DNA from 2 places in the Collinsella sp. CLA-SR-H006 genome. Region 2 is predicted to be linked to the other one. Evidence: riboswitches for the same ligand, from Rfam matches in the RefSeq annotation. Region 2 holds a riboswitch; the other holds the start of a gene.
What was found. Region 2 has a riboswitch for thiamine pyrophosphate ahead of thiM (hydroxyethylthiazole kinase). Riboswitches for the same ligand answer to the same signal wherever they lie in the genome.
Positions count from the first base shown of each region.

Region 1 (14,949 bases), on a different contig from region 2:
GTCCAAGCTGCCGTACTGTGCGATGAGCGCGCTCGCCTTTTTAGGGCCGATGCCCGGCACGCCGGGAATGTTGTCCGACGTATCGCCCTTCAGACCGTAAAAATCGGGCACGAGCGCCGGCGTAATGCCGTGATACAGGTCGTCTACGCTCTCGGGCGTCATGATTGCCACGTCGGACAGACCCTTGCGAGTCGAGACCACGTTGACGTGCTCGGTCACGAGCTGATACATATCGCGGTCGCCGGTCACCAGCAGCATGTCGCAGCCGGCCTCCTCACCCAGGCGCGCCATGGTACCCAGGATATCGTCGCCTTCCCAGCCCTCGGACTGCAGAATCGGCACGTTGAGCGCGGTGAGCAGCTCCTTGATCATCGGAAACTGCGCATGCAGATCGGGGTCCATGGGCGGGCGTTGCGCCTTATACTGCGGCAGCATCTCCATGCGCACGCGCGGTTTGCCCTTGTCAAACGCCACGACCACACCGTCGGGGTTAAAGGCATCGATCATCTTGAGAAACATGTTCAGAAAGCCGAAGATCGCGTTGGTGGGGCGCCCGTCCGGCGCATTCATGGTGGGCGGCACGGCGTGGAAGGCGCGGTGCATGAGCGAGTTGCCGTCGATAACGGCAAAGGTGCGGCGCTTGTCAGACATATTGAATACCTCGCTTTGGGCTGGGCACGGTTTGCTCACACCAGTTTACACGCTCCCCGCCCCGCGGCCACCGCACATCAGGCTTCCCTGCCGCCGCGGGCCCGCGCGTGATACGATGGCTCACGGTACATCAACCAGCACGATCGATCCGAAAGGAGCCTGCGTCATGGAGCGTCCCTGCGCATGGAAAAAGTACACGCCACAGCAAGTCGAGGAACTCGAGGGGCTTTGCCGCGGCTATAAGCAGTTTTTGAGCGAGAATAAGACCGAGCGCCTGTGCGTCAAGACCGGCATCAAGATGGCCGAGGAGGCGGGCTACGTCGACTTGGAGACCGTGATTGCCGAGGGCCGCACGCTCAAGGCCGGCGACAAGGTGTACGCCGCCAACCACGGCAAAGACCTCATGCTCGTCAACCTGGGCACCGCCCCGCTCGAGCAGGGCTTTAACATCCTGGGTGCTCACGTGGACTCGCCGCGCCTGGACCTTAAGCAGAATCCCGCCTTCGAGGCCGGCGACATGGCCTACCTCGACACGCACTACTACGGCGGCGTCAAGAGCTACCACTGGGTGGCCTCCCCGCTTGCACTCGTGGGCGTCATCTGCAAAAAGGACGGCACCACCGTCGACATCAACATCGGCGACAAGGCAGACGATCCGGTCTTTACCATCTCCGACCTGCTGATCCACCTCTCGAGCGAGCAGATGTCCAAGCCCGCCAAGGACGCCGTCGACGCCGAGATCCTCGACGTGATCGTGGGCGGCCGTCCCGTCAAGTTTGACGAGGACGACAAGGACGCTCCCAAGGAGCCCGTCAAGCAGATGTTCCTGGACATCCTCAAAGAGCAGTACGGCGTCGAGGAGGAGGACTTCCTCTCCGCCGAGATCGAGGTCGTGCCCGCCGGTCCCGCCCGCGACATGGGCCTCGACCGCTCCATGATTTTGGGCTATGGCCACGACGACCGCGTCTGCGCCTACCCCTCCATGCTTGCCCAGATCAATGTGGCCAATGTCGAGCGCACGAGCATCACACTCATCGTCGACAAGGAGGAGATCGGCTCCGTGGGTGCCACCGGCATGACGAGCCTCTTCTTCGAGAACACCGTCGCCGAGATCATGACACTCGCCGGCGAGGATAGCCCGCTGGCCCTGCGCCGCGCGCTCGCCCGCAGCCGTATGCTCTCCTCTGACGTGTCCGCCGGCTTCGACCCGGGCTACGCCGGCAAGTTCGAGACCAAAAACGCCGCCTTCATGGGTCGCGGCCTGTGCTTTAACAAGTACACGGGCAGCCGCGGCAAGGGCGGTTCCAACGACGCCGATGCCGAGTACGTGGCCCTCGTCCGCGACATCATGGACGAGGCCGGCGTGGACTTCCAGACCTGTGAGCTCGGTCGCGTCAACGCGGGCGGCGGCGGCACCATCGCCTACATCATGGCCAAGTACGGTATGAACGTCATCGACTCCGGCGTTGCCGTCCTGTCCATGCACGCCCTGTGGGAGGTCGCCAACAAGGCCGATATCTACGAGGCCTATCGCGGCTACAAGGCCTTCCTCGAGCGCGCCTAACCAACCCTCGTAAGGCGCACCAAACCAGCCCTTTATAACTTGCGGTGGAATACGGACTAACCTGGCCTTCAACCGGCCCGCGCAGACCGCATTCCACCGCAACTTCTTTTTGGCAGAGGAGAGTTCATGCTCCAGGTCATCGTTTCACCCGCCAAGCAAATGCGCGCGGCACAAGATGCTTTTGAAGTTCAGGGGATTCCGCCCTTTGCGTGCGAGACTGCCCAGCTGCACCATGCGCTCTTGGACATCGAACGAACCGAAGGCGACAGCGGCCTACAAGCTCTGTGGAACGTCAGCGACAAGCTACTGGCCCCTTGTCTCGACATTTTGCATGAGTTCGAGCCCATCTTGGGAAACGGCGATCTTGCCGATTCCGGTATCGCCCGTCACCTCTCCCCTGCCGTCATGTCCTATCACGGCATTCAGTACCAGAGCATGGCGCCCGAGGTGATGGATTCCGCGCAGCTCATATGGCTGCAAGACCATCTATGGATCCTCTCCGGCCTCTACGGGTGCGTTCGCCCCTTTCATGCCGTCGAACCGTATCGGTTGGAGATGGGCGCGAAGCTCGCCGTTGACGATGCCCGAGACCTCTACGCGTTTTGGAGCGACAAGCTCGCGCGGGCTATCGCCCCAGCAGGCTCAAACACCACGATCGTCAACCTCGCCAGCGTAGAGTATGCCAAAGCCGTTCTGCCCCACCTCACGGGCGACGCCACGGCCGTCACATGCCTCTTTGGCGAGGGTATCCGCAACGGCAAGCCCATCCAGCGCTCGACCGCCAGCAAAAAGGCGCGCGGCTCCATGGTGCGGTGGATGGCAGAAAACAAGCTCGAGGATGCAAGCGAACTTACCACATTCAACATCGGCTATCGGCACATCCCCGAGCTTTCAGACAAAAACACCCTGGTTTTCATGAACGCGCAGGCACAATAGGCCCGTCGTTTCCAAACACCCCATTACTCCGCCAAGCCATCGGCCTTTGCAATCTCGCTCGTCGAGCCATCTTGGTAGGTAATCTTAACGTGCTCTACGTCGGATACCGTAACGCCCGACGGAGGTTCCAGACGCCACTCCGTCAGAGCGATATCCATGGTCGTGGGCACATCGCCCTGATCTTTGAGCTTCACCATGAGTGTTTTGAGTGCCTCATCAAACGTCACGCGTTCGATTTCTTCACCCGGAATAGACCCGCCGCTCAACTGCAGCTGCACAAACTCGTCGCGCGGATACCAGTAGTCGCCCGGTGCGGCCACCGTGTTACCGCCAGCGACCTTCACCGTCATGATCGGCAGGGCATCGTCGGCCTCAAACTCCCAGGCAGCGCCGCCGCGACCGCCAAACGTCCAAATACAAAAGGCAATCACCAGCACGGCAAGCACCGCAAAGCCAATCGCGACCAACCCATGGTGCGCACGGCCCTCCTCGGCCGATATGTCCCATTGCGTCTCTCGATATAGATGCTTGTCTTCCATGTACGCCTCCCCACAGGCACGCTCGTTGGCCCAATCGTACCCATTCAGGCTATACTTGAGCCCATGACATAACGGGGAGCTTGCAGGACAAGACGGCAGGCTGAGATTGGGCGCGCCCGCCCTGACCCGCAAACCTGATATGGGTAATGCCAACGAAGGGAGCCGTGCCAATGAGCACACAGACCGAGCACAAGCTCGTCACGCAAATCGACTTCGCCCGTGCCGGGCAGATCACGCCGCAGATGAAGGAAGTCGCCGAGCGCGAGCATCGCGACCCCGAATACATCCGCGAGCGCGTGGCCGACGGCCGCATCGCCATTCCCGCCAATATTGTGCACATCAAAAAGGGCATGCGCGCCTTTGGCGTCGGTGAGGGCCTGTCCACCAAGGTCAACGTGAACTTGGGCATCTCGGGCGACAAGGCCGATGCCGCCGAGGAATGGAAGAAGGTCAAGATCGCCGAGGACTTTGGCGCCGACGCCATCATGGACCTCTCCAACTCGGGCAAGACGCGCCAGTTCCGCCAGCAGCTCATCGACGAGACGCCGCTCATGGTAGGCACCGTCCCCATGTACGACGCCATCGGCTACATGGAAAAGCCGCTGGTCAAGCTCACCAAGGACGACCTGTTCGAAGTCGTGCGCGCGCATGCCGAGGACGGCGTGGACTTTATGACCATTCACTGCGGCATCAACAAGTCAGTCACCAAGACCTTTAAGGAGACCGGCCGCCTGATGAACATCGTGAGCCGCGGCGGCTCACTGCTGTTTGGCTGGATGGAGGTCACCGGTAACGAGAACCCGTTCTATGAGTTCTACGACGAGTTGCTCGAGATTTGCCACGAGTACGACGTGACGATTTCGCTCGGCGACTCCTGCCGCCCGGGCTGCCTCTACGACTCCAACGACGCCACCGAGACCGCCGAGATGATCGAGCTGGGCAAGCTGTGCAAGCGCGCTTGGGCCGCCGGCGTCCAGGTCATGGTCGAGGGCCCGGGTCACATGGCGCTCGACGAGATCGCTGCCAACATGAAACTGCAGAAGCGCCTGTGCCACAATGCTCCGTTCTATGTGCTCGGGCCACTGGTGACCGATATCGGCGTTGGTTACGACCACATCACCGCTGCCATCGGCGGCGCCATCTCCGCCAGCTCCGGTGCCGACTTCCTGTGCTACGTGACACCGGCAGAGCACCTATGTCTGCCCAACGCCCAGGATGTGCTCGACGGCCTCATGGCTACCAAGATCGCCGCACACGCCGCCGACATCGCCAAAAAGGTGCCCCACGCCCGCGACATGGACGATAAGATGGGCCAGGCACGCCGCAAGCTCGACTGGGACGCCATGTGGAAGTGCGCGCTCGACCCGGTTACGGGCAAGAAGCGCTACGAGGAGTCCCCCGCCGCCACCGAGGGCACTTGCACCATGTGTGGCAAGATGTGCGCCGTCCGCACCGTCAACAAGATCTTCGAGGGCACCACGATTGACCTCGGCATGGAGGACTAACCTTATCGCCGCGATTCGCCGCGATCGCCTATAGGCTCACCGCAGCACCTGCCAATTGTTAACTTGTGAACATTTGCCTGCATTTGCGTAAAAATTGCATCTCGCGCCCGGGTTCGGCATATCGCCGGCCTGGGCATCTTTATAATGCGGGGTAATAGACCCATTTGATTCCGACCGAACAAGGGAGCGAACATGGATCGCAGTAAGGTACCTGCCGTTCTATCCATCGCAGGATCCGATTCCAGCGGTGGCGCCGGCATTCAGGCCGACATCAAGACCATCACGGCGCACCGCCTGTATGCCGAGACGGCCATCACCGCCATCACCGCACAGAACACCCTGGGCGTCACCGCCGTGCAGAACATCTCCCCGGATATTGTCGCGGCGCAGATCGATGCCGTTTTTGACGATATCCGCCCCAACGCCGTCAAGATTGGCATGGTTTCCTCTGCCGAGATTATCGATGTTATCGCCGACCGCCTGAGCGCCTGGAACGCGACAAACGTGGTAGTCGACCCCGTCATGGTAGCCACCTCGGGCGCACGGCTGATTGCCGAAGATGCCGCCGAGGCGCTCACCCGCCGCCTGTTCCCGCTAGCGACGGTTATCACGCCCAATATTCCCGAGGCCATGGCCCTGCTCGACTACGAGGTCGACTCCGAGCGCACGCAGCAAAATGCTGCCATGCTCCTCACCCGCCGCTTTGGTTGCGCGTCTCTCGTTAAGGGCGGGCATTTTGTCAACGAGGCCAACGATGTGCTAGCAGAGCCCGCGCCGCTCGATGACGAAGGCAACCACCTGGGCGATCCGCTCACCACGTGGTTCCGCCACAAGCGCATCGAGACCGGCAACACGCATGGCACCGGTTGCACGCTCTCGTCCGCCATCGCCTGCGCGCTGGCCCAGGGCATGGATCTTGCCGACGCCGTCAACGCCGGCAAGGCCTACCTAACCGGCGCTCTCGCCGCCGGCTTTGACATGGGCAAAGGCTCCGGCCCCGTTAACCATATGTGGCAGTATTAAGACTCGCAGTTCAAAACCACCGCAAAGGGGACAGGCACCTTTGCGGTGGTTCCCACAAACATCTCGATCTGTAACAGTTAGAGTCCATTTTTCGGCCCACCTGTTACAAATCGAGACATCCAAATTCCATTGAGAAGATAATCTCGATGTGTAACATTAACTCGGCAAAATCGACCCTAGATGTTACAGATCGAGACAAACGACCGATATCGACCTAAAATAATCTCAATCTGTAACATCTAGCCCGTTTTCGGCCTTACAACTGTTACAGATCAAGACAAATCAACGAAACAAGCCACCGCAAGGAGAACTATTGTGGTGGTTTGGGGCCGTGCTACTCACCGAGCATCTCTTGGAGCTTGGCCGCCACGGCGTGACCCAGGCTCTCATGGCTTTCGGGCATCATATGCAGATAGTCGATATCGCCCGGCTCGGCAAACTCCGCTGCATTCAAAAAGTCGCAGCCAAACTGCTCGGCTACGTGCGCATAGTATTCAGCAAAATGCTCCGAGGCCTCGACGGAACGCTCGTCAAAATCGGTCATATATACATCGGCGATTTGCGGCTTGATCTTGATAGGTGCCATCAGCAGAATACGCGGGCAGGGTGCGGCATTGGTCCAGGGAAATGCACGCACCGCGCGAATCAGCGCCATGGTGCCACGGGCAATATCGGAGGCCGTCACACCAAAGACCGTCTTGCAATCGTTGGTTCCCAGCATAATAACGATCGCATCCAGCGGCTTATGGGCCTCGAGCAGCATCGGCAGTGCGCGGATGCCGTTAAGATTGGTGTTCAGATGGCACATGTCGTCGCGTACCGTCGTGCGGCCGTTGAGGCCTTCTTCAATTACATGCCAGCCCTCGCCTAAGTCACGTTGGGCCACGCCGCACCAGCGCACATCCTGCGCATAGCGCACCGCGGTGCCGTCGCGCATGCCCGCCGGATCGTAACCATAGGTGTTGCTGTCGCCAAAGCATAGAACGTTTTTCATCGTAAGCCCCTCGCTCAGTAAAAAACCGACGGAAGCAGCCTCTCCCGCCGGCTCGACCCATCTGTCAGCACGTACCGATTACAGGTACTTGCGCCAATCGTCCTCGTCCTCATCATCCTCGGTAGCAGCCTGGATCTGCTCGGCGGCGCGAGCTGCCGCAGCGCGAGCGGCAACCTGGGCATAGGACTCCTCGTTGCGCTCGGGGAAGTTTGCCAGCACGTGCTCGAACTTGGCAAAATCCTCATCCCAGCGCGTAGAAGGCACGGCAAAGAAGACTTGCTTGACCTTAAAGTCGCCCGACGCGAGCTCCTTGCGGAAGAGCTCGGCCACGGCCTCTGCGTCAAAGCCGTTGTTGTCGCAGCCCCAAGCGCCCAGCACGAGCTTCTCGCGACCTAGCTCGTCGCAGATGGCAAGCACAAAGCGAATGCGGTCGCGCAGGGCATCCAGCAGAGCATCGTCGCTCACGCGATACTCCTGGCGGGCGCGCTTAACGTTGGGCGCGGCGGCCACGATCACGTCGGCGTATGCATGCACGTGGTTGCGGTCGAAGCGCACCGCAGGCACCACCAGCGCACGGTTTCGGTAAAGCTCGCAGTTGATGTTGCGGCGACGGTTCTCGCCGTACCATTTGCGCTGCTTATCGAGAACGTTGTACAGATACGAATCGGCGCACAGCGTGGCCTCCTGGCCCAGATAACCCTGAATATAGCCACCGCCCGGATTGGTGAACGAGGCAAAGTCGAGCACGGCCATGTCGCAGAACTGCGCATAGCCTCGACCGTTATCCAGAATGGCCTGCGTGGCAGAGGCGTCGAGCACGGTGACCTCGGGCAGGACCGGAGCGGGCTCCTCGGCGGCAGGCGCGGACTCGGTCTCCGTGGCCTCCTCTGCGTGTGCAGGCTCGGCCGTAACCTCGGTCTCGGCGGACGCAACCTCAGCGGTCTCGGCCTCGGCGGCCTCAGACTCCTCGGCAACCTGTTCTTCGGTGGCCACAGCACTCTGAACCTTGGCCTTCATCGCCGAGACAAAGCCGGCAGGCATACCGTCAAACTCGCGAACACCGGCAAGCGAACGCTCGATATCCTTGGCGCACGCTTCGGACACAGTTGCCACGTGACGCTCGGCGGCCTTGGCACGGGCCTCGCGCTTGGGATTGGGCTGACCCGCTCGGTTGGACCTGCGGTTACGGTTCCTGTTGTCGACATCTGCCATAAGTGGTCACCTTTCTCGGTCTCTGCCGCTATCGGCTTTTCCCATCCATGATACCCCGCCGCGTACAAAAAAGACGGCCCCGAAGGACCGCCTTTCGCATCGATTTGCACGCACGGCAAGCACCGCCGCAATTCGCCACTAGTCGCGACGGCCGAGGATGTTCAGAATGCGCAGGAACACGTTGATAATATCCACGAACAGGTTAGAGGCCATAAGCACGGCGTTGGGCAGCGTAGGCGGCACCGTCGTGGCAACATAGGTGTCGTAGCCAATGAAGCCGGCGAACACCACAATCACGATCAGGTCGGTGATGGACTGCGAAACGCCCATGAACATCAGCACGATCTCAACCAGAATAGTAGCGAGCAGAATGCCAAAACCGATGCCATATACGCGCTGGAAAAACTTGGGGAACGTCACACCCAAGGCGCCAAAGACAAAGGTGATGGCGGCCGTGGCGATAAAGGCAGTGTTGATGGTGGGCAGGTCGTAGTTGGCAAGGCCAAACGACGCGGTCAGGCCAAAGGTGCTCGCAAAGATTACGTAGCCCACAAGGGACAGGCCCACGGACTGCTTGCTGGCGGCGGCCGACATCATGACCATGCCGACGATGGTCAAAATAAATGAGCCAAAGACCAGCGGCAAAGCGGCGCCGCTCATCATCATGCGCGCAAACGACATGGTGCTCGTAAAGTAAGCACCGACGCCCATGGCGCAAAAGCCCAAAAAGATCAGGGCAGACATGACAAGGTTGTACGCGCGCGGCGACATCTCCTTGGCACGGCTTGCACCGGTCTCGATGGGGCCGTTCTGATAGCCCTGGATATCGTTCATACTTCGTCCTTTCAAAAAGCGCACGACAGCGCCGTAGGTGACAAGATTCCTGCCATTGTACCCGAATGCCGCACGTCCTTACCTACGGCGCTCGCCCTCAAGCGTACGATCAAAGGCCCAGACCCACCAACGCATCACGTGTGCCTGCGAGCCGTCTGCCCGCTCGCGCGTCTGGTCCTCCAGATACAACTCGGTCGCGTGCCCGCCAAAACGCACCTTATATGTTGCCGTACGGATGCCGTAGACCATCAGGCCAAACCCGGTGGTCGAGATAATTTCGTCGATCGTAAAACAACGGCCGTCGACCCAGCAGACGGTGACCGGCACGACCTGTCCGCCCGCGAGGATGCGGGCCACGACGTCCACATACTGCTTGTGCACGCGCCGAGTTTTGCCGTCTGTCTGTCGATATTCCATGCCTCCTATTATCGAACGCATGTTTGTATGTTGTAAAGCGAACAGACTGTGGTTTTGGAGTGTCGTAGTAATCGCACGTGTCCGCATGGCGTGTTAGCAAAAAGAACACCCGCGGTCAACAGGGCTAATATTCAATTTTAGTGCCAAAAAGTCCACTTCTCCCATCAGAACTCGGTAAAGAGACCCGCAGAAGGTGATACGATTTATCATGTTTTTGTAACGTGTCTGCAAACTTCGAGAAAGCCCATATATGGACGTAACGTTCTCAACCTTCCTCGGCCAAATTGTGTCGAACCCAGTCCTTGCCGTCACCGTGATCCTCGCGTTGGGTGCCATCTTCGTCAATGGATGGACCGACGCGCCCAACGCCATCGCGACCTGCGTCACTACGCGTTGCATGCCCGCCCGCGCCGCCATTCTCATGAGCGCCGCATTCAACTTCCTCGGCGTGCTCATCATGACGCACTTTAACGCGAGCGTCGCCAACACCATCTCACATATCGTCGACTTTGGCGGAAACAGCACCATGGCGCTCGCCTGCCTATGCGCGGCGCTGTTCTCCATCGTCGTCTACGGCGCCACAGCGTCGCGTTTTGGCATCCCCACCTCGCAAAGCCACAGCCTTATCGCCGGCCTGACCGGTGCCGCCATCGCCCTCGGCGGTGCGAGCAGCGTCAACGTCCACGAGTGGATGAAGGTCATCTACGGCCTGGCGCTCTCCATCGGCCTGGGCTTTGTCATGGGCTGGGTCCTGTGCAAGCTCGTCTCGATTCTTTTCGCCGCCGCCAACAGGCGACGTGCCAATGTCTTCTTTAAATACGCTCAGATCGCGAGCGCTGCGGCCATGAGCTTTATGCACGGCGCGCAGGATGGACAGAAGTTCATCGGCGTGCTCTTTTTAGGCGTGGCCTTCGCCAACGGCCAGACGAGCGTCGGCGATGCAGGCATCCCCATCTGGATTATGCTGCTGTGCTCGGCCACTATGGGTATCGGCACCAGCGTGGGCGGCGAGCGCATCATCAAGTCCGTCGGCCAGAGCATGGTCAAGCTCGAAAAGTATCAGGGCTTCTCCGCCGACCTGGCGGGCGCCGCAAACCTGCTGCTTGCCACCCTTACCGGCATCCCCGTGTCCTCCACACACATCAAGACCTGCGCCATCATGGGCGTCGGTGCCGTCAAGCGCCTCTCAGCCATCAACTTCGGCGTCGTCAAAGACATGATGTTCACCTGGTTCTTCACCTTCCCCGCCTGCGGACTCATCAGCTTTGTCATGGCCAAGCTGTTCATGATGTTCCTCTAGTCAAACCGAACGTCCATCCGGACTGCATTACTTCGCCCACCCGTCTTCGCCTCGAAAGGACCCACCCATGGCAAAGAAACCCGATTCGTTCTACTTTGATAACTACGTTGCCTGCGCCGACCTCGCCGTTCAGGCAGCCGAGCTGCTCACCAAGATTTTTGAGAACTTTGACCCCGCGCAGATCCACGACATGCTCGATAAGATGCATGCGATTGAGCATGCGGCAGACAAGAAGCACCACGAGCTTGAGGACGCCTTGCTCACCGCCTTTATCACCCCGCTCGAGCGCGAGGATCTGGATCTGATGAGCTGCTCACTCGACACCGTGCTCGACCGCATCGAGGGCGTCGTGCAGCGCGTCTACTTCACCAACATCCAGAGCATCCATCCCGACGCCATCGTCATCGCTCACAAGGTGACTGACGCCTGCCGCGCCATGAAAGACCTGATGGTCGAGCTGCCCAACTACCGCAAGTCCAAGACCCTGCGCGAACTCGTCATCCAGATCAACACCATCGAGTCCGAAGCCGACGAGCTCTATATCAACGCCATGCGCAACCTGCACGTTAACGGCAAGGACCCGCTCGAGGTCATCGCCTGGCGTGACGTGTACGCCTTCCTGGAGTACTGCGCTGACTGCTGTGAGAATGTGGCCGATGTTGTGGATTCGATTGTCATGAAGAACAGTTAATTGGGGGTACGTGTCCCGGCGGCGAAGGGCCGGCCACGGTTTGCTTTCTCACTCCGGCTGCTTTGCAGAGTCGTTCGAAAGTAAACCGTGGCCGGCCCTTCGCCTTACGTACCACCATTGGGAACTTTGGCTGATACTTTGAAAGCGATGGGGCTTTTGTTGGCAGGGCCTTTGGGCCCGATCGGGAACTTTGGGACCGCCTTAAACGTTTGGCTGGATGGGGCTTTGGGTACCCTTTGTTTTGTTTTGGGTTGATACACTGAATTTGGAGGGCTTGGTTGTGAGTTATTTGGATCTGGCTCGGGGTCGGTATTCTTGTCGCGAGTTTGAGAATCGTTCTGTTGAGCAGGCTGTGGTGGATGCCATTGTTGAGGCTGGGCGGATTGCTCCTTCTGCTTGTAATAATCATCCAACCCGTGTGATGGTGTTGGATACGCCTGAGCTTCTGGAGAAGGCTGCTGCTTGTCAGCCTCGGTTTGCTCGTGATGGGTCTATCTTTGGCGCTCCGCTTATCTTCCTTATTTGCAGCGTTACCGATGATGCTTGGGTGCGCCCGTATGATCAGATGAATTCCAGCGAAATCGATACATCCATCGTTTGCGATCAGATGATGATGGAGGCCACCGAGCAGGGCCTGGGAACGTGCTGGGTATGCCATTTTAAGCCAGAGGTGGCACAGGAGCAGTTCAATCTGCCCAAGGGCGTTTATCCCTATCACATGCTTGTCTGTGGCTATCCTGCCGACCACATCGCCGACCCCGAGCATCGCGAGGCCCGTACCATTCCCCTCCCCAACTTCCTCCTCAAGTAGTTTTTTGGCACATGCCCTAAAACCTACCTTTTACCGCTCACCCATTCGCCGAGTTCTGCGCCACAATGTGCAGGGCTCGGTTTTTTATGTTGCGCGCCCCTGCACAGTCATAAAAAAGGACCCGCAAGCTGCGGGTCCTTTCTAGGCACTAAATTGTAGGCCGAATGTTAGTCCAGGTCGTCGGCAGCAAAGTTGTCGATCGGGGCGAAGGGATCGGCCACGGGGACAACCGGGTCAGCGACGGGCAGCGGCTCGGCGGGAACAGTCACTGCAGGAGAAGCGGCAGAACCGACCGGCGTGGAGGCCATCAGATCGGCCGGGAAGGAATTCTGGGCATCGTCCATGAAGTGCTGGATGAGCTTGAGATACTCTGCCTTGAACTCCTCACGGGAAGCCTTGAGACGATCGATCTCCTCGAGCTCGGCCTGCTTCTCGGTCAGAGCCTGGCGGATAACCTCGCGGGCCTTGGCGTCAGCCTCGTTGCGGATACGCTCAGCGTTCTCGTTGGCATCGTTGACGATGGTCTCAGCGGTCTGCTGGGCAGCGATCAGGGCAGCGGAAATCTGGCGCTCCTGAGCGGAGAAGTCAGGGGCGGGAGCAGCCACGGGGGCGGCAGGAACGGCCTGGGCGGTGGCATCCTGAGCTTGGGCAAGCTGAGCCTGCGCATCGGCAAGCTGCTGCTCGGTAGCAGTCAGACGACCCTTAAGGTCGACGATCTTAGCGAGCATAGCGTCAACCTCGGAAGACAGCGTCTCCAAGAAGACGTCGACCTCAGCAGGATCGTAGCCACGCTTGGCCTCAGAGAAAGTCTGAGCCTGGATGTCTGCAGGGGTAATAGCCATAACAAGTCTCCTTTTTCATCGCCTCGGCGCTACACGCCCGACGTAAGTTACTAAGTCAGTTCTACACGAGTATACCTATAAGAAGCTGCAGAACCAGCCTCTGCACCAACTGCAACGCAATAATCGCAACGACCGGCGAAAAATCGATACCGCCCATCGGCGGGATGAAACGACGGAACAGGTTGAGCCACGGACCGCACACGCTATCAAGCACCGCGGCAATATCCTGAAGCAAACCACCCTGCTTCATGGGAATCCACGTCATAAAGCAGTAGACGACAATGAGCGTGGAATAGAAGTTGAACAGCGTGTTGACCAGCTGGACGATAGTGTAGATGTTGATGGGAATCTCCTCGTCTTGTCTTTACTTAAGGTAGCCGTCGGCACGAAGCTTCTTGAGATCGGAATCTTTGACCTCGCAACCGGCGGGCAGCACCATGAACACGCGGTCGCCCACCTCCTTGACCGTGGCACCCAGACCGCAGGCAAAGCCGTAAGAGAAGTCCAAGACGCGCTTGGCAACTTCGGTGCGTACGCCCACAAAAATCAGTGCGACAGGCTGCTTGGTGCGAACGCGGCGCACCACGGTCTCCACGTCGTCATAGCTCTCGGGGCGCAGGACATAGGCCGGCAGCTGCGGTGTGGCGTTGATGATATTGCTCGCATAGGCCGAGGCATCGCTCGGTGCAGGCGCGGGCGCAGCGGCGGCACGGGCGCGGGTGTTCTCGGCGTAGCTCGACGGCGTGTCATAGGCACCAGGACGATAACCGCTCGCAACACTGTCCTGCGAGCGCGAAGGCGGATTATACGTCGTGGCATGGCGGGAGTCATCGCCGACCAGCTGACCGGAGCGCGTATACACGGCAACCGACTCAGCTTCACCGCGGCGCGTCTGACCAAGCAGGCCGTTGCTCGGCTCGTCTTGGGTGTAGAAGCCCTCGCCCGAAGCACCGCTGTAGCCGTTGCCCTGATAACTATCGTCATAGCCGTCATCGTAGCCGTAGTCGTCGTCCTGGCCATAACCCTGGTCGTAACCCTGCTGGCCGCCCAGGTGCATTTTATTTTTAATCTCGTCAAGGAAGCCCATGGTTGTGTCCTCTCGCGGTTTAGTGCAGGCGCCCCGATAATCAGTGCGCACTTCAGAGCCTTATTTTACTGCAAACTCCGGGCTAAATACTACCCTGCCCAGGCGAACGAGCGTAGAGCCCTCCTCAAGGGCAGACTCAAAGTCCTCGCTCATGCCGCAGGAAAGCTCAGGCAGGTTCAAATCGGGATGCGCCGCCTCCAGCTCATCCCTCAGCTCACGAAGCCCCGCAAAGGTGCGGCGTGCCACATCCTTATTCCCCCGGGGCGCCATAGTCATAAGCCCCTGCACGCAAATTCCCTCAAGTTCCGCAAGCTCACCCGCGGCGGCGCGAATCTCATCGGGCGAAAAGCCTCCCTTCGACTCTTCACCACTCACATTGACCTCGATGAGCACACGCTGGGGGCCGGCGAGCTCGCCTGCCTCAATCTTGCGGACAGCACGGCTCGAGATCGCCTGCGCCAGATGCAGCGAACCCACCGAGTGAATCAGCTCGGCTGAGCCCAGCACCGCATTGATCTTATTGGTCTGCAGGTTGCCGATCAT
Region 1 covers NZ_JBBNPD010000004.1:97,544-112,492, forward strand. Annotated here, with positions in the region: gene polA (DNA polymerase I) at 1-651, opposite strand, end outside; gene AAA069_RS03870 (aminopeptidase) at 818-2,215, shown strand; gene AAA069_RS03875 (YaaA family protein) at 2,342-3,151, shown strand; gene AAA069_RS03880 (hypothetical protein) at 3,175-3,690, opposite strand; TPP riboswitch at 3,753-3,869, shown strand; gene thiC (phosphomethylpyrimidine synthase ThiC) at 3,861-5,195, shown strand; gene thiD (bifunctional hydroxymethylpyrimidine kinase/phosphomethylpyrimidine kinase) at 5,388-6,218, shown strand; gene AAA069_RS03895 (SGNH/GDSL hydrolase family protein) at 6,553-7,212, opposite strand; gene AAA069_RS03900 (TIGR02452 family protein) at 7,291-8,424, opposite strand; gene AAA069_RS03905 (Bax inhibitor-1 family protein) at 8,563-9,258, opposite strand; gene AAA069_RS03910 (hypothetical protein) at 9,337-9,675, opposite strand; gene AAA069_RS03915 (inorganic phosphate transporter) at 9,926-10,975, shown strand; gene AAA069_RS03920 (DUF47 family protein) at 11,043-11,666, shown strand; gene AAA069_RS03925 (nitroreductase family protein) at 11,947-12,477, shown strand; gene AAA069_RS03930 (DivIVA domain-containing protein) at 12,645-13,319, opposite strand; gene AAA069_RS03935 (YggT family protein) at 13,381-13,668, opposite strand; gene AAA069_RS03940 (cell division protein SepF) at 13,684-14,406, opposite strand; gene AAA069_RS03945 (YggS family pyridoxal phosphate-dependent enzyme) at 14,467-14,949, opposite strand, start outside.
Region 1: it holds a riboswitch for thiamine pyrophosphate, as region 2 does, so the genes downstream of both, thiC (phosphomethylpyrimidine synthase ThiC) here and thiM (hydroxyethylthiazole kinase) in region 2, are expected to answer to the same signal.

Region 2 (14,949 bases):
CTCCCTCTGCTGTCGGTGACTTCTGCAGAGGATTATCGCACGATGGGGGAGGCGGTGTGGGCGCGGTGCTAATCCAGTTTGGTACCTGGCACCTGCACGGCTTTCCCGAGCAACGCTTTGAGCTCGTTCAAAATCGAAACGGGCTGACGGTCGACGCCGTCCAGATGGAGCGTGGCCACGCGAATGGGCGGCTGATATTCAAATGGGCCAAAGAGCACGGGAGAACCCAGGAACCGCTCGATTTCTTCTGCGATCGCGTCGGTCTCTTCGGGATCAAAGTCGTCGAAAAGCGCCGCGAACGTCGGCCCCGTCGAGCGGAACAGGCGACCCTTGCCGCGCGAGCATTCCATGAGGCAGGCGGCGCTTTCTGCCAAAACGCGGTCGCCCGCATCAAAGCCAAAGCGGGCATTGACCTGAGCGATATCGTCGATTTTGATGGCGATCAAACCAGCCTTGCGCGCCACGCGACGCATTTCGCCAATGGCGTTGACCAGGGCGTGAATATCGCCCAAGCCGGTCACGGAATCGGTCGTATCTGCCAAGCTTCGGTTGATGATAATGCCCACATACATGCCGGGCTCGGTATCGGTGCCGTCTAAGCGGTAGCCCGTGCAGTCGCAAAGCACGTATTTTCCGGTGGCATCCATTACGCGATACTGCATGTAGTGGAAGTGCCACGTGCCGTTTATCACCATGTCGAGCTCGGCACGTACGTTGTCGCGGTCCTCGGGATGAACGCGGGCGAGCCACATGTCGAGTGAGTTAAAAGGGTGCTGGGAGGGCAGGTCAAAATCGCGTACGGCGTTAACCGACCATTGCGATTCTCCCGTATCGAGATTGAGGATAAACGGATAGCGCGTCTCGGAGCTCATGGAGATCGCTTGGAACACCCGGTCGTTGCAGGGAAGCTGGTCGACGATTGGGCGTTGCGGCGCGTCATCGTCTTTCGGTTGCTGCACACGATGCATAAGCTTATAGCGATACATCTTGCGATCGGCATCCATCGTCATCTGGCGACGCGTGTCGCCAGCAAGTGGATCGACGCGCGAGCAGCCAAAGCTAAAGCTGCCGATCATGGGTGCCTTGCCACCTGAGCTCGCCTCGATCAGCCTGGTACGCACCTGCTCCAAGCGCTGCTCGAGTTCAATCTCGTTTGCGGAGGGCGAGATGAGCACAAACTCGTCTCCACCGATACGGAACAGCATCTCATCGTGCTCCATGGTTTCGGAGAGCGTGCGGCAGATGCTCAGAATATAGCGATTGCCTTCGGCGTGGCCAAACCTATCATTGCAATGCTTGAGATGGTCGATGTCAATATAGGCGCAGGTGAAGGGGTCGCCTTTGCGCCAGAGTTGCTCGACGTGACGGTCGAATCCGTTGCGGTTGCCCAAGTTGGTGAGCGGATCGATATAGGCGTTGCGCTCAAGCAGCTGGCGCTCTTGTTGCAGGATGGCATGCGTCTTTTGCAGTTGCTCGCCAACGGCGCGTAGCCCAGCAGGCAGCGCGGCAACATCGAGTTCGGCGGTCGAGACGCCGTTCGCAAGTCGCTGAAGATAGGCAATAATCGATTGCTCGCCCAGGCGATACGACTCGTTCATGATGGATAACCTCCTTGGGCGGAACAACGGTTTGTATCATATCCCCAATTCGGTTTGAATTGGGGATATAAGTTAGCTAATGGAGACAAATATCCCCTTCGACGGTGGCGTTTTGCGCGCGAGCGTATCAGTTGTTATTGCCGCCATCGAGCAATGCCTCAAAATCCTTCGCCTGCATGGGGCGGTAGTAGAGGAAGCCCTGAGCGTAGCGGGCGCCCATTTGTCGTAGCATGTTCGCCTGCTCATTTGTCTCGACGCCTTCGACCACGACGGGCAGATGGAGCGACTGCGCCATTTCGAGCATCGATGAAATGATTTGCGTGCTGCGGCCTTGATCGCGGTCGGTGGGCACAAAGGTGCGGTCGAGCTTGATGACGTCGACGTTGACGTTCTTGAGCATCGCGAGCGTGGACTGGCCGGTGCCAAAATCGTCCATGTAGGTCGAGAAGCCACGGGTGTGCAGATCCGCGGTCAGCTTATCCACGGCCTCGGACTCTCCGGTATAGGCGGTCTCGGTGATCTCGATGTGCATGAGTTCGGGCGGCAGGTTGTACTGGGCGGCGAGCGACCCCATATGCTCGGCGACATCGCAGGCAAGAATGTCTACGCGCGACACATTGAGGGAAATCGGAACCACGCGAAGTCCTCGATTGAGGCGCTCGCGGAGCCACATGGCGACGCCCTGCCAAACATATTTGTCGAGCGTCGCTACAAAGCCGCTTTCCTCGAGTGCGGGGATAAACGTTGCGGGCGAAATGAGAGAGCCGTCCTTGTTAATCCAGCGGGTGAGTGCTTCGGCGCCAATAATCTCGCCGGTTTCCATATCGACCTGGGGCTGAAGATAGTACGTGATGCGACCATTTGACAGCGCGTACTGGAATTCGGTCAGCGTGCGGTTGAACACGATTTCGCGCTTGTACTCCTCGGGGCAAAAAATGGCAATGCGCTCCTTAAAGTCGTTTTTTGCGCGCCGATTGGTAAACATGGCCTTTGCCTGCGCATCGATGGTGATCTCCTCATTGGAATCGATGGGGTAAACGCCCATGGACGGCCAAAAACCTACGCCGCCATCATACCTGGCTACTGCCTCGCGAACGCGGTTGTAGATTTGATGGACGGTGATGTGCTTAAAGGGGATGAGTACGCAAAAGTCATCTTGGCCCCAGTACCCTGCGACGACCATGTCGGCATTCTCGATGTCCTTGAGGACCGTGCCCACATCGGCAAGCAGGCGGTCGCCTTCGGCCTGTCCATACCATTCGTTAAACAGGCGCATGTGGCCCATGTCGACCGTGGCGATGCACCAGGCGCCGTCGCGTCTTGCCTCGAGAAAAGCGTTGGCGCGCCGCATAAACTCGCTGGGTCGATAGAGACCCGTGAGCGAGTCGATACGTTCGGCGATGGCGCTTTTGCGCTCAGCCTCGGGTATGGGGAGGCTGTCGTTGGGAACAAGCCCGCCGGCCGTGCGAAGGCGACGGTTGAGTTCGCCTAAAACGGCGGTCGCTTGATGGGTTAAGTGCTCGTAAAAGGCCGGGACGACAAGGCAGACGGGAGTAATGGTGTCGCCTGCGATTCGAACAGGAGCGAAAACGGCCTCTTTAAGGTGGCGGGTCAGTTGCTCGAATGCCTCGTGGTCTAGGTCGTTGCTGAGCACGACGAACTGAACGCTTCGTGAACGGTAGACCCGGCTCCTGCCGCGAGTGATCGACAGCATACGGCCTGCGTATTCGGCAAGCATGTTGTCGACGGCCTCGGCCCCGTAGAGCTCGTTGAGCTTTGTCGTGCCACGAACGCGCACCGCTATAAGCCCTGTCTCGCAACGATCGCGGCGGCAGGCGTCGATGGCGTTGGCCAGCATGCGCTGCGTTCCGAGGCCTGTGGCGGCGTCGACGGTTTCGGCAAGTGAGTGGTTGACGAGCTCGCCGACATAGAGCGAGGGGACATTTCCGTCGCCGTCGATACGAAACCCGCGAGCACGGCAAAGGACGTAGTCGCCGACGGCGTTGCGCACACGATACTGCATGACGCGACGGTGCTTGGTGCCGTTGTAGACTTGGTCGATGTCGTTGATGCAGGCCTCAAGGTCGTCGGGATGGACGCGCGTTTTCCAGTAATCGCGACAGTTGTCTATGTGCTCCGAGGGAAGGCCAAGATCGCGCAAGGCACCTTGTGACCAAAGGGTGCGATGTTTGTCCAAGTTCTCGATAAAGAAATATCGGCCCTCATTGAGCATCGAAAAGGCGTCAAAAATTCGATCGCTTATTTCGAAGTCGTCGGCGTGAACTTGCGTGATATTGCGTCGATCGAGGTGCATGGCATGACGTAGCTTGTAGTCGTACATGCGATGGTCGGCATCGAGCGTCATGCGATTGGAAGCTTCGCCCAGGGCGGGGTCGGCATGTGACACTCCGTAGCTAAACGAGTGGGGCATCTCGGAATCGTTGTTTTTGAGCAGAACCGTTCGGCAGTGTTTCAGACGTTCGGCGAGGTCGTCCTCGGTTGCAATCGTAGATAGGATGGCAAACTCGTCGCCGCCTATGCGAAACGCCGCTTCGCCCACCTTCATATACAGATTAAGATAGAGACTTACCTGCAAGATATAGCGGTCGCCCTCGTCATGGCCAAAGACGTCGTTGCAGTGCTTGAGATTGTCGATATCGATGAACGCCATGGTAACGGGGGCGTCCTGCTCCCAGAGTTCTTCGAGGGAGCGGGCAAAGCCGCCGCGGTTACCAAGCCCGGTAAGCTGGTCGGTAAAGGCGGTCCTGATCAGATCGTCTTGACGTTCGAGAAGGTCGCGGACGGTCTTTTCGAGCGTTTCGGTGTAATTGCTGACAGTTTCCATGTTCTAAGTGGCTTTCTGAGGTCGGGGCGGATTGCGTCGGGCGAGCTCGTTGTGTACACGCGTCGTTGCTCAGCGCTTTGCATGTATCCAGGCCCCCGCCTTGCCGCGTTGTTGAGTTAATTTGCCGGCTAATGTTCGCTGTTGATAACAGCTGAGTAGTGTAAACAATAGTGCACAATTATATATGGGTGCACATGCTGTGGGCGGCTATTGTTCGACAGGCGGTAGCGCGACGATGCGATGTTCGATAAAAATGCGACTGGGACGATATATGTTGACGGGTATACTTGTCCCGTTTGAATTTGTGGGGACGGAGATGGTCGCATGGCACAGTCAAATACGACGCGCACGGTGGGGCTGGCACTCGAGGGAGGCGGCTACCGCGGTATGTATACGGCGGGCGTGCTCGACGTTTGGATGGAGCACGGCTTAACTTGCGACCATATGGTGGGTGTCTCGGCGGGCGCGGCGTTTGGCTACAACTTTAAATCGCGCCAGATCGGCCGCGCCATTCGCTACAACAAGGCCTATTGTGCCGACAAGCGCTACGCAAGCGTGACCAGCTGGCTGCGAACCGGCGATATGTTCAATGCCGATTTTGCCTATCACGAGGTGCCCATCGAGCGCGATCCCATCGATTTGGAGACATATCGCGCCTGCCCCATGCGGTTTACGTGCGTGTGTACCGATATCGAGACGGGCAAGGCCGTCTATCACGATCTGCCGTATGGCGATGAGCGCGATATCGAGTGGATCCGGGCGTCATCGGCGATTCCTGTGGCGACGCGTCCCGTTGCTATTGACGGGCATAAGTATCTGGATGGTGGCGTGGCTGACTCTATTCCCAGCGCTTGGCTGTTTGCGCAGGGGTATGACCGCAATATCGTGGTACTCACGCAGCCGGCGGGCTTTGTGAAGCAGCCCAACAGCGTGATGCCCATGCTGCGTCGCGTGTTCCGTCACTATCCGGAGTTTGTCGCAGCGCTTGAGCATCGGCATGAGGTCTACAATGCCACGCTCGATGATTTGGCGCGTCGTGAGGCCGCCGGCGATATCTTTGTGGTGCGTCCGAGCGAATCGGTGAAGGTGCCGTCGCTGTGTCGTGAGCCCGATGAACTTGAGCGCATCTACCAGATTGGTCGCCGCGATGCGGAGGCGACTTTGCCGGCGTTGGAAGCGTATCTGGCGGGGTAAGGGTCGCATGTGGAAAGCGCATCCCGGAATGGAGGTCCAAACTGGGATGCGCTTTCCATTGCTGAAGATGTGAGGCTGCGAATCGGCTGCTCGGCTTATGGCTATGCCTGCTGCCAGGTGTCGACAAGCTCCTTGGCCGCGGCGTAGGGGTCATCGGCGCTGCAGACGGCGCTCACCACAAAGAAGCCGTTGACGCCGGTGGCCTTAAGCTGCGGCAGGTCGGCTGTCTTAACGCCGCCGCCCACCACGATGGGCACGGGGCTTGCCGCGTGGAGTGCGGCCAGGTCCTCAAAGCTCTTGGTGATGATAGAGCCGTCGGCCGCGCGTCCGCAGTCGCGCTTGGTCTCGGTCTCGTGGAGCGGGCCGATGCCCAGGTAGTCGACCAGGCTCATGTCGGCGGTCTTGACGTACTCGAGCATCTCCTCACAACGGGCCGAAAGGCCCACGATGGCGTCGGGGCCCAGCAACTTGCGACAGACCTCGACGGGAATATCGCTTTGGCCCACGTGCACGCCGTCGACAGCAATACCCTGCTCGCGTGCGGCAAGCACACAGTCCAGACGGTCGTCGATGAGCAAGGCGACCTGACCGGTCTTGCCGGCCTGAGCGATTGCCTGCGCGGCGTCGCCGGTCAGCGCGATGATCTCGCGGGCGCTTGCCACCTTGGAGCGCACCTGGATGCAGGTAAAGCCGGCGTCGAGTGCCTGGGCCACCACATCGCCCACGGGGCGCCCGAGCGTGTTTTCGGGGCCGAGTACCAGATAGGCCGAGATATCAAGGTTGTCGCGGATGCTCATCGTGCTTCCTCCTGCTTCTTGATCTGTGCTTCCATGCGTTCGAGCTTGCCGGTCATGGTGTCGGTAAATCCGGGTCGAATATCGGCTTTGAGCACGACTTCGGTGCGGATGCCCTTGCTCGCCAACACAAAGGTTGCGTCGCGCACGACCTGCATGACCTCGTCCCAGTCACCCTCGATCTCGGTGAACATCGAGGTGGTGCGGTTGGGAAGGCCGCTCTCGCGAATGACGCGCACGACCTCGGCGACCTCGGCGGACAGTTCATCGCCGGTGCCGCACGGGGCGATGGCCACGGCGACGAGTGTGTTCATGCCGGCATTGGTTGCGGGCTCGGACATGGCTTATGCCTCCTCGAGCTCGAGTTGGTTATCGGCAATATCCTGGGCGGTCGCGCGGTAGAGCTCGTCGATAAAGGCGACCTTAAAGCTTGCCGGGGCATCGGCGACAGCGGCGGCACGCGAGCCGGCAACGTTGTAGACGGCGGTGCCGCAGACGGCGGCCGTAAACGGGTCGGCAGCGCAGGCGTACACAGCCAGCACGCCGCCTTGCGAGCAGCCGCAACCGGTGATCTTGGACATGAGCGGGCTGCCGCCGTGGGACTTGGCCACGGTCATGCCGTCGGTGATCAGGTCGACTTCGCCCGAGACCACAACGGCGCCGCCGGTGTAGCGGGCGAGCGCCACGGCGGCATCGCGGGCGGCGTCTACCGTGTCGGTGGTATCGACACCGCGCACGCGGCTCAGATCGGCCGCCTCGCCCTCAAGACCCCACAGCCCGGCGAGTGCGATGATCTCGGAGGCGTTGCCACGCACGATGGCGGGCTTGTACTGCTTGAGTTCGTTTACCAGCTGGGTGCGCAGGCTACCGATACCCAGGCCCACCGGATCGAGCACCCAGGGCTTGCCGGCGTCGTGTGCCGCCTTGGCCGCGCGGGGAATCGTCTGTTCGTAGATGGGGAAGAGCGTGCCCATATTGAGGTAGATGGCGCCGCCGCCGGCAACGAGTGCCTCGCCCTCGTCGGGCAGATAGACCATGGCGGCCGATCCGCCCACGGCGAGCTGCGCGTTGGCGACAAAGTCGATCGTCACCGTGTTGGTGATGGAGCCGGCCATCGGATTGGTGGCACGAATCTCCTCCACGGCTTTGACCACATTTTGCTTAAGCTGTTCCGAATCAATCACTGCACATGCCTCCTTGGCATAGAAAAGGGGCGCTGTGCATAGACAGCGCCCCTGTAAAGGCGGCATGCTCCCTACGCCAGCATTAACTGACAGGTTCAAAGGATTGGGCCCATTGCCCTCTCAGCCTTGTGGTTTGCACCGCCGGCACTCCCGCATCGAATCTGTTGTTCCCTATACTAGCGCACCTGCCAAAAAGGGACAGGTTTATTTTGGCAGGTAACAACTGGGACTTTGCGTTTTCCCAGATGAAACCTGCCGAAATAAACCTGTCCCTTTTTGGCAGGTCGGTACAATAGATGGGATTAAGAATGACCGAGGGGACCTTATGATCAAACTTGTGCTGACCGATATGGACGATACACTGATTCCAGCCGGGCATGACGGCGCCAGCGACTACGCCATTGAGGGTATTCATGCCATGCAGGCGGCGGGTTTGCACTTTGGGCCGGTTTCGGGTCGTCAGCCGTCCGCGATGGGCTGGATGTTCAAAAACCGTTCCGAGTGTTATTCGACCGGTGCGTTCTGTAACGGCCAGGTGATGTTTGTCGACGGCGAAGTAGTCGCCTCGCGCGCAATCGATAACGATGCTCTGATGCGCTTAGCCGATTATTTTGAACAGGAGACCGACGATACGTATTTGAAGGTCTACCGTCTGGGTGATGACTTTTGGAATAACGATGCCTATTGCGTGACAAGCGATCCCGAGCGTGTGCGTCGCGCCATGAAGTCAGGCGGCAACGCGTGGCTCAAGGGCGAAGAGGCTCCCTGTCGTCCTGTCGTTGACGATGCCCCGGTATACAAGGCGAATATCTGGAGTGCCCGTTCGCGCGAGGAGCTCGCCGAGCTGCGCGAGCGTGTTGCCGCTGAGGTGCCGGAACTCTCGCTTGTGTTTCCCAACAACCGCGTGCGCCTGTTCGACGTTCTTCCGACCGGCTGGGACAAGGGCTGCGCTGCGCTGGAGCTGGCGCGTGCTTTGGGCCTGACGCCCGACGAGGTGGCCGTATTCGGCGATTCCGATAACGATTTGCCCATGATCGATGCCGTTCCCAACTCCGTTGCAGTCGCCAATGCCAACGAGGCCGTCACGGCTGCCGCACGCTGGCATATCGGCGCTGCGGCAGATGATGCGGTTGCCGGGGCTCTGCATCAGATTGCCGCCTGCGCCGCGACGGGGGAGATGCCGTCGTTTATGAGCCAAATGGACGCGGCAGGTTTTGGCGTCACGAACGTCTAGGGAGAAGGCTATGAAGCTTCAGCAGCTCAGATATGTTGTTAAGGTTGCCGAATGCGGTAGCATCACCGAGGCCTCGCGCCGGCTCTTTGTGTCGCAGCCTTCGATTACCGCGTCGATCCGCGATCTCGAAAACGAGATGGGTGTGCATATCTTTGAGCGCACCAACAAGGGTGTCATTGTGTCCGAGGAAGGCGAGACCTTCTTGGGGTACGCGCGCCAGGTGCTCGACCAGGCCGACCTGCTCGAGGGCAAGTACAAAGGTACGTCCGAGCAGGTGCCGCACTTTAGTGTGAGCTGCCAGCATTATTCCTTTGCCGTTAATGCGTTTGTCGATGTGATCCGCGAGTTCGATGCCGCGCGCTACGACTTTACCCTGCGCGAGGAGCAGACCCACGAAATTATCGAGGATGTCGCGCATATGAAAAGCGAACTCGGCATCCTGTATCTGTCGGAGCACAATCGCGAGGTCATCGAGCGCATGCTTGCCGCCAACGAGCTCGTGTTCGAAGGGCTCTTCTGCGCCACGCCGCATGTCTTCGTCTGCGCCGACCATCCGCTGGCGAGCCGCTCCAGCGTGACGCTCGAGGATCTGGAAGACTACCCGTTCCTGTCCTACGAGCAGGGCAGCTACAACTCGTTTTACTATTCCGAGGAGCTGACCTCGACGTTCGAGCGTCGCAAAAATATCCGCGTGCGCGACCGTGCGACGTTGTTCAATTTGGCCATGGGCCTCAACGGCTACACGGTATGCTCGGGCGTGATCAGCCACGAGCTCAACGGCCCCGGCATTATCTCGATTCCGCTCGACGTGGACGAGTACATGGAGATTGGCATCATCACGCGCAAGAACACGACGCTCACGCGCTACGGTCGGGCCTATATCGACGCGATTCGTCAGCATATCTAGGCTGCTGTGCTCCGCACGGTTCAAGTCTCTTTATGACAGTCCAGACTGATATAGGAAGCATCTATATCAAACTGTTATAAACGTATATTTTACGATGACCATATGAGCGCTCATACTCTGTCCCAGTAAAGCAACCAATGCAAAGGAGATATCTATGAGCACTTCGATTCAACCGAACGCGCCGTTTCGCGCCGATATCGTCGGCAGTTTTCTTCGTCCGCAGGCTGTAAAGGATGCCCGTGCCGCCTATGTCGCGGGTAAACTCGACGCTTCCGGCCTTAAGGCCGTCGAGGACGAGGCCATCCGCGACTTAGTGGCCAAGCAGAAGGCTGCCGGCCTGCAGGTGATTACCGATGGCGAGTTCCGCCGCAGCTACTGGCACCTCGATTTTATGTGGGGCCTCAATGGCATTGAGCGCCGCGCCTCGCGCACGGGCTACATGTTTCACGATGAGGAGACTACCGCCGACACCGCCGTGGTAACCGGTCCCATTAGCGGCGAGAACCATCCGTTCGTCGAGCACTTCAAATTTGTCAAGTCGCTCGAGGGTGAGGGCCAGATCGCGCGCCAGACCATTCCGGCGCCGATCCAGACGTTCTCCGAAGTCACACTCGACCGCTGTGATGGCCAGCAGGAGAGCCTGCGTGCCGTCTATAAGACCGACGAAGAGCTCGCCGATGCCATTGCCGCAGCATACCGCACCGTGATTGCCGACCTGTATGCCGCGGGCTGCCGCAACATCCAATTTGATGACTGCACCTGGGGCATCTATTGCGATACCGACTTTGTGTCCAAGACCGGCATGAGTCCGGTTGACCTGCAAAAGGTGAGCGAGCTGGGCGTGGCGCTCAACAATGCTGCCATCGCGGGCAAGCCCGACGATCTGGTTATCAACACGCACGTGTGCCGCGGCAACTACCACTCCACGTATGCCTTCGAGGGTGGTTACGATCCCATTGCACCGTACCTTTTTGCGCACGAGGATGTCGACGCGTTCTACCTTGAGTTCGATACGCCGCGCGCCGGTGGCTTTGAGCCGCTCAAGTATGTTGCTCCCGGCAAGAAGGTCGTGCTGGGCCTGGTGACCACCAAGGCCGCTGAGCTCGAGGACGAGGATGCCATCGTCGAACGTATCCACGAGGCCGCAAAGTATGTGCCGCTCGAGAACCTGTACCTGTCGCCCCAGTGCGGCTTTGCCAGCTGTGAGATTGGCAACAAACTGACCGAGGACGAACAGTGGGCAAAGATCGCGCTGGTCAAGCGCATTTCCGAGCGCGTTTGGAAGTAACGCTACCGTTTGCAGGTGACGGCGCGTGCGAGACATGGCGTATCACGTACAATGGTTCGGATCGTATCGTTCGGGCAGGTTATCCGATATGCCTGATCGCCCTTCCATCATGAAAGGACTTCCATGTCCCAATCCTCGACGCCCGCCGTCACCGATGCCATCTACGATGCATCGTCGCTCGGCCGCCCGCGCATGTTCGTGTTGGGTTTGCAACACATGTTTGCGATGTTCGGAGCCACGGTGCTCGTGCCCGTGCTCACCGGCCTTTCCGTTTCGGCGACGCTTCTGTTCGCCGGCATCGGCACGCTGCTGTTCCACTTCCTGTCGCGCGGTAAGGTGCCGGCATTTTTGGGCTCATCGTTTGCCTTTATTGCCGGTTATGCCGCCATCGCGCCCAACGGCGAGACCGAGCTTTTGCCCTACGCCTGCCTGGGCGTAGCTTGTGCCGGCCTGCTCTATCCGGTGCTGGCGGCCCTGTTCCGTGCCTTTGGCGCCAAGCGCGTTATGCGTTTCTTCCCGCCGGTGGTGACCGGCCCCATCGTCATTTCCATCGGCCTGATCCTGGCGAGCTCTGCCATTGCCAACTGCCAGACCAACTGGCTTGTCGCCGTTATCGCTGTGGCCGTGATCGTCATCTGCAACATCTGGGGCCGCGGCATGGTCAAGATCGTGCCGATTCTGCTGGGCGTTGTGGTGAGCTATGCCGTCGCGGCGGTGCTGGGCGAGGTTGATTTTTCGGGGGTTGCCGCCGCGCCGTGGGTCGGTCTACCTGTCGTGTGGGACAACACCGTGTTCGCGCTCTTTGGACCGCAGTTCGATAGCGGTCTTGCCACGACGGCCATCATCACCATCATGCCGTTGGCCTTTGCGACCATGATTGAGCACATTGGCGATATCTCTGCTATTGGTTCGACTTGCGAGCGCAACTACATTGCCGATCCCGGCCTGCACCGCACGCTGCTCGGTGATGGCCTCGCCACGATTTTGGCTTCGCTCTTTGGCGCTCCGGCCAACACCACCTATGGCGAGAACACCGGCGTGCTTGCCCTGACGCGTGTGTTCGACCCGTGTGTGATTCGCATTGCCGCCTGCTGCGCCATTGTGCTTTCGTTCTGCCCCAAGTTTGCTGCGGTGATTGCCGCCATGCCGGCGTGCGTTATCGGCGGTGTGTCGCTCGTGCTCTACGGCATGATCAGCGCCGTGGGCGTTCGCAACCTTATCGAGAACCAGGTTGATTTCCAGAACAACCGCAACGTGCTGGTGGCGGCTCTGGTGCTCGTGCTTTCGCTCGGCATTGCCTACAGTGCCGCCGGTGCCATCGTGTTGGAGCTGGGCGGCGTGACGATTTCGCTTTCGGGCCTTGCCGTGGGCTCGCTGGTGGGCATTGTGCTCAACGCCATCCTGCCCGGCAATGACTTTGAGTTCGATACTTCCGAGCTTGAGGAGACTGCTGAATAGTAGCTGCGTTCAGCCAAATTAAAAATGGCGTCCATGCGTATGTACGCGTGGACGCCATTTTTAATGCGTCAGTATCCAGTGGATGCCGCGCGCCATGCGCAGGTCAGTTTGGGCAAAGTGGTTGCCGGGGTTGAGCTCCAGCGTTGTTGGAATGTCACGCTCGATAAACAGCTCTTCCATCGCACGCGTATCGTCGAGTACGTGCCGCATCATGCGGTTGGGCGTCTTTGTTTCCATTTTACCGAGCGACAGATAGGCGGCGTCGGGCGTAGCTGTCATCGTGCGCTCGCGCGCGTAGTCGATAAAGCCGGGGAACCACAGCGACCCCGACGCACTCGCCGCGCGCTCAAAGACATCTGTTTGCCAAAGTGCCCACAGTGCAAAAAGACCCGCCAACGAGTAGCCGGCAATGCCGCGCCAGGTGGGCGGGCAGGGAAGTGATGATTCGGCCTCTGGGATTATCTGATTCAGCAGTTCATCGAGAAACTCAGACGCCTGTCCGCCAAAGGGCTCGGCATCTCGTATAGTTCCGTCGCATTCCCAGGGGCTCAGCTCGCGATTCCAATCGAGCCCTCCAATGGCGACAAGGGCGAATGGCGGGCAGTCGAGCTCTCGGCAGCGCTCGTAGACTTCACTACCGTCGCCCATAACCACGGGGAGGTAGATGACGGGCGTACCTTCCGCACACTCTGAATAAACGGTTATCTGCTTCTGATGCGCTTCCAAGGCAGGCTTCTCTCGGTGTTGTGATATTGACAGCCTCAATTGTCGCACGCTGGCACGGGGCAGACGCTAAAAGAAAGGCGCGGAGCCGCTCGATGCGACTCCGCGCCTTGTTGTTTTGCTTTAACAGACTATGCCGTTACGCCACGAAGAAGTAGACGAGGAAGGCAAGGGCTGCGATCCACATGAGCGGCTTGATCTTGGAGGCCTCGCCCTTAAAGAGCGCGACGATCACGTAGGCGATAAAGCCCAGGCCAATGCCGGCAGAGATGGAGTAGGTGAAGGGCACGCCGGCGACAATCATGAACGCCGGGAAACCCTGCGACACGTCGGACCAGTCGATCTCGGAGGCTTCGCTCATCATGAGGTAGCCGACGTAGACCAGGGCACCGCAGGTGGCGGCGCTGGAAACGATGGTGACGATGGGGGAGAAGAACGCGGCGAGAATGAACAGCACGCCGGTGGTGACGGAGGTGAGGCCCGTGCGGCCACCGTCGGCAGCGCCAGAGGTGGACTCGACGAAGGTGGTGATGGAGGAGACGCCCATGAAACCGCCCACAGCAGCGGCGGCGGAGTCGACGATCAGGATCTCCTTGATATTCTCGACGTTGCCGTCGTCGGTGAGGAACTCGCCCTGCTTGGCCACGGCCATCGCGGTGCCCATGGTGTCGAAGAAGTCACTCATGAGCAGCGAGAACGAGATGACGAGGAGCGCGGGGTCGGTAAGGACCTTGACGATGGCGGGCACGCCGCCGGCGTCGGCGATGGGGCCACCGATGCTCGAGAAGTCGAGCGGGGCGATGATACCGGTCGGAGCCTGGGTCACACCTAGGGGGATACCGGCGATGACGGCAACGACGATGCCGATGAGCAGCGAGCCGGGGACGTTGCGGCAAGCGAGGGCGACTGTCACCAGGATGGAGATGATGCCGACGATGAAGGTGGGGGAGGTGATGTCGCCCAGACCGACGAGTGTACCGGCGCCAGCGGTGATAATGCCGGCATCGCACAGGCCAATCATGGCGATGAACAGGCCCAGACCCACCGAGATGGCGTGACGCAGGACAACCGGGATGGCGTCCATGATGGCCTCGCGCAGGCCACAAAGCACGAGCAGCAAGATGACGACGCCCTCAAGGAAGATGACGCTCATGGCCACGTGCCAGTCACCGCCGCAGACGGTGGTGGCGATTCCAGCGATCATCGCGTTGACGCCTAAGCCCGACGCGCAGGCGAGCGGGCGGTTGGCGAAGATGCCCATGCAGATGGTCATGATGCCGGCGCCCAGGCAGGTGGCGCAGGCGAGCGCTCCCGCATCGATGCCAGCGCCCGAGAGCACCGCGGGGTTGACGGCGATGATGTAGGCCATCGCCAGGAATGTTGTCAGTCCAGCGCGAAGTTCGGTCCCGATTGTGGACTTGCGCTCGCTGACGTGAAACAGTTCGTCCATGCATACCCTTTCCTTGTTCGGCCCCGAGTTTAGGCCGATTGACACGAACTCACCCACTATATCGCCTTTGTGAAGTTGGTGTTCCTCGCATGTTGATGTTCGGCGGTTTGTAACGGACGGGCGGTATCTTTCGCATGAAATTGTGTAGGTACCGTATACTTAAGCGGTTACAACGACCCCTATGGAGGAACGTATGATTAAAGAGCTCTGCCGCGACGAGGCTATCCTGTCTCAGCGTTGCGAGGTTGCGACTGTCGAGGACGAGTCGGTCGCT
Region 2 covers NZ_JBBNPD010000001.1:318,535-333,483, forward strand. Annotated here, with positions in the region: gene AAA069_RS01490 (diguanylate cyclase) at 69-1,598, opposite strand; gene AAA069_RS01495 (EAL domain-containing protein) at 1,726-4,443, opposite strand; gene AAA069_RS01500 (patatin family protein) at 4,768-5,637, shown strand; gene AAA069_RS01505 (thiamine phosphate synthase) at 5,739-6,434, opposite strand; gene AAA069_RS01510 (thiamine-binding protein) at 6,431-6,772, opposite strand; gene thiM (hydroxyethylthiazole kinase) at 6,776-7,615, opposite strand; TPP riboswitch at 7,667-7,777, opposite strand; gene AAA069_RS01520 (HAD family hydrolase) at 7,941-8,849, shown strand; gene AAA069_RS01525 (LysR family transcriptional regulator) at 8,860-9,756, shown strand; gene AAA069_RS01530 (5-methyltetrahydropteroyltriglutamate--homocysteine S-methyltransferase) at 9,911-11,044, shown strand; gene AAA069_RS01535 (uracil-xanthine permease family protein) at 11,168-12,502, shown strand; gene AAA069_RS01540 (alpha/beta hydrolase-fold protein) at 12,563-13,228, opposite strand; gene AAA069_RS01545 (NCS2 family permease) at 13,365-14,675, opposite strand; gene AAA069_RS01550 (peptide deformylase) at 14,869-14,949, shown strand, end outside.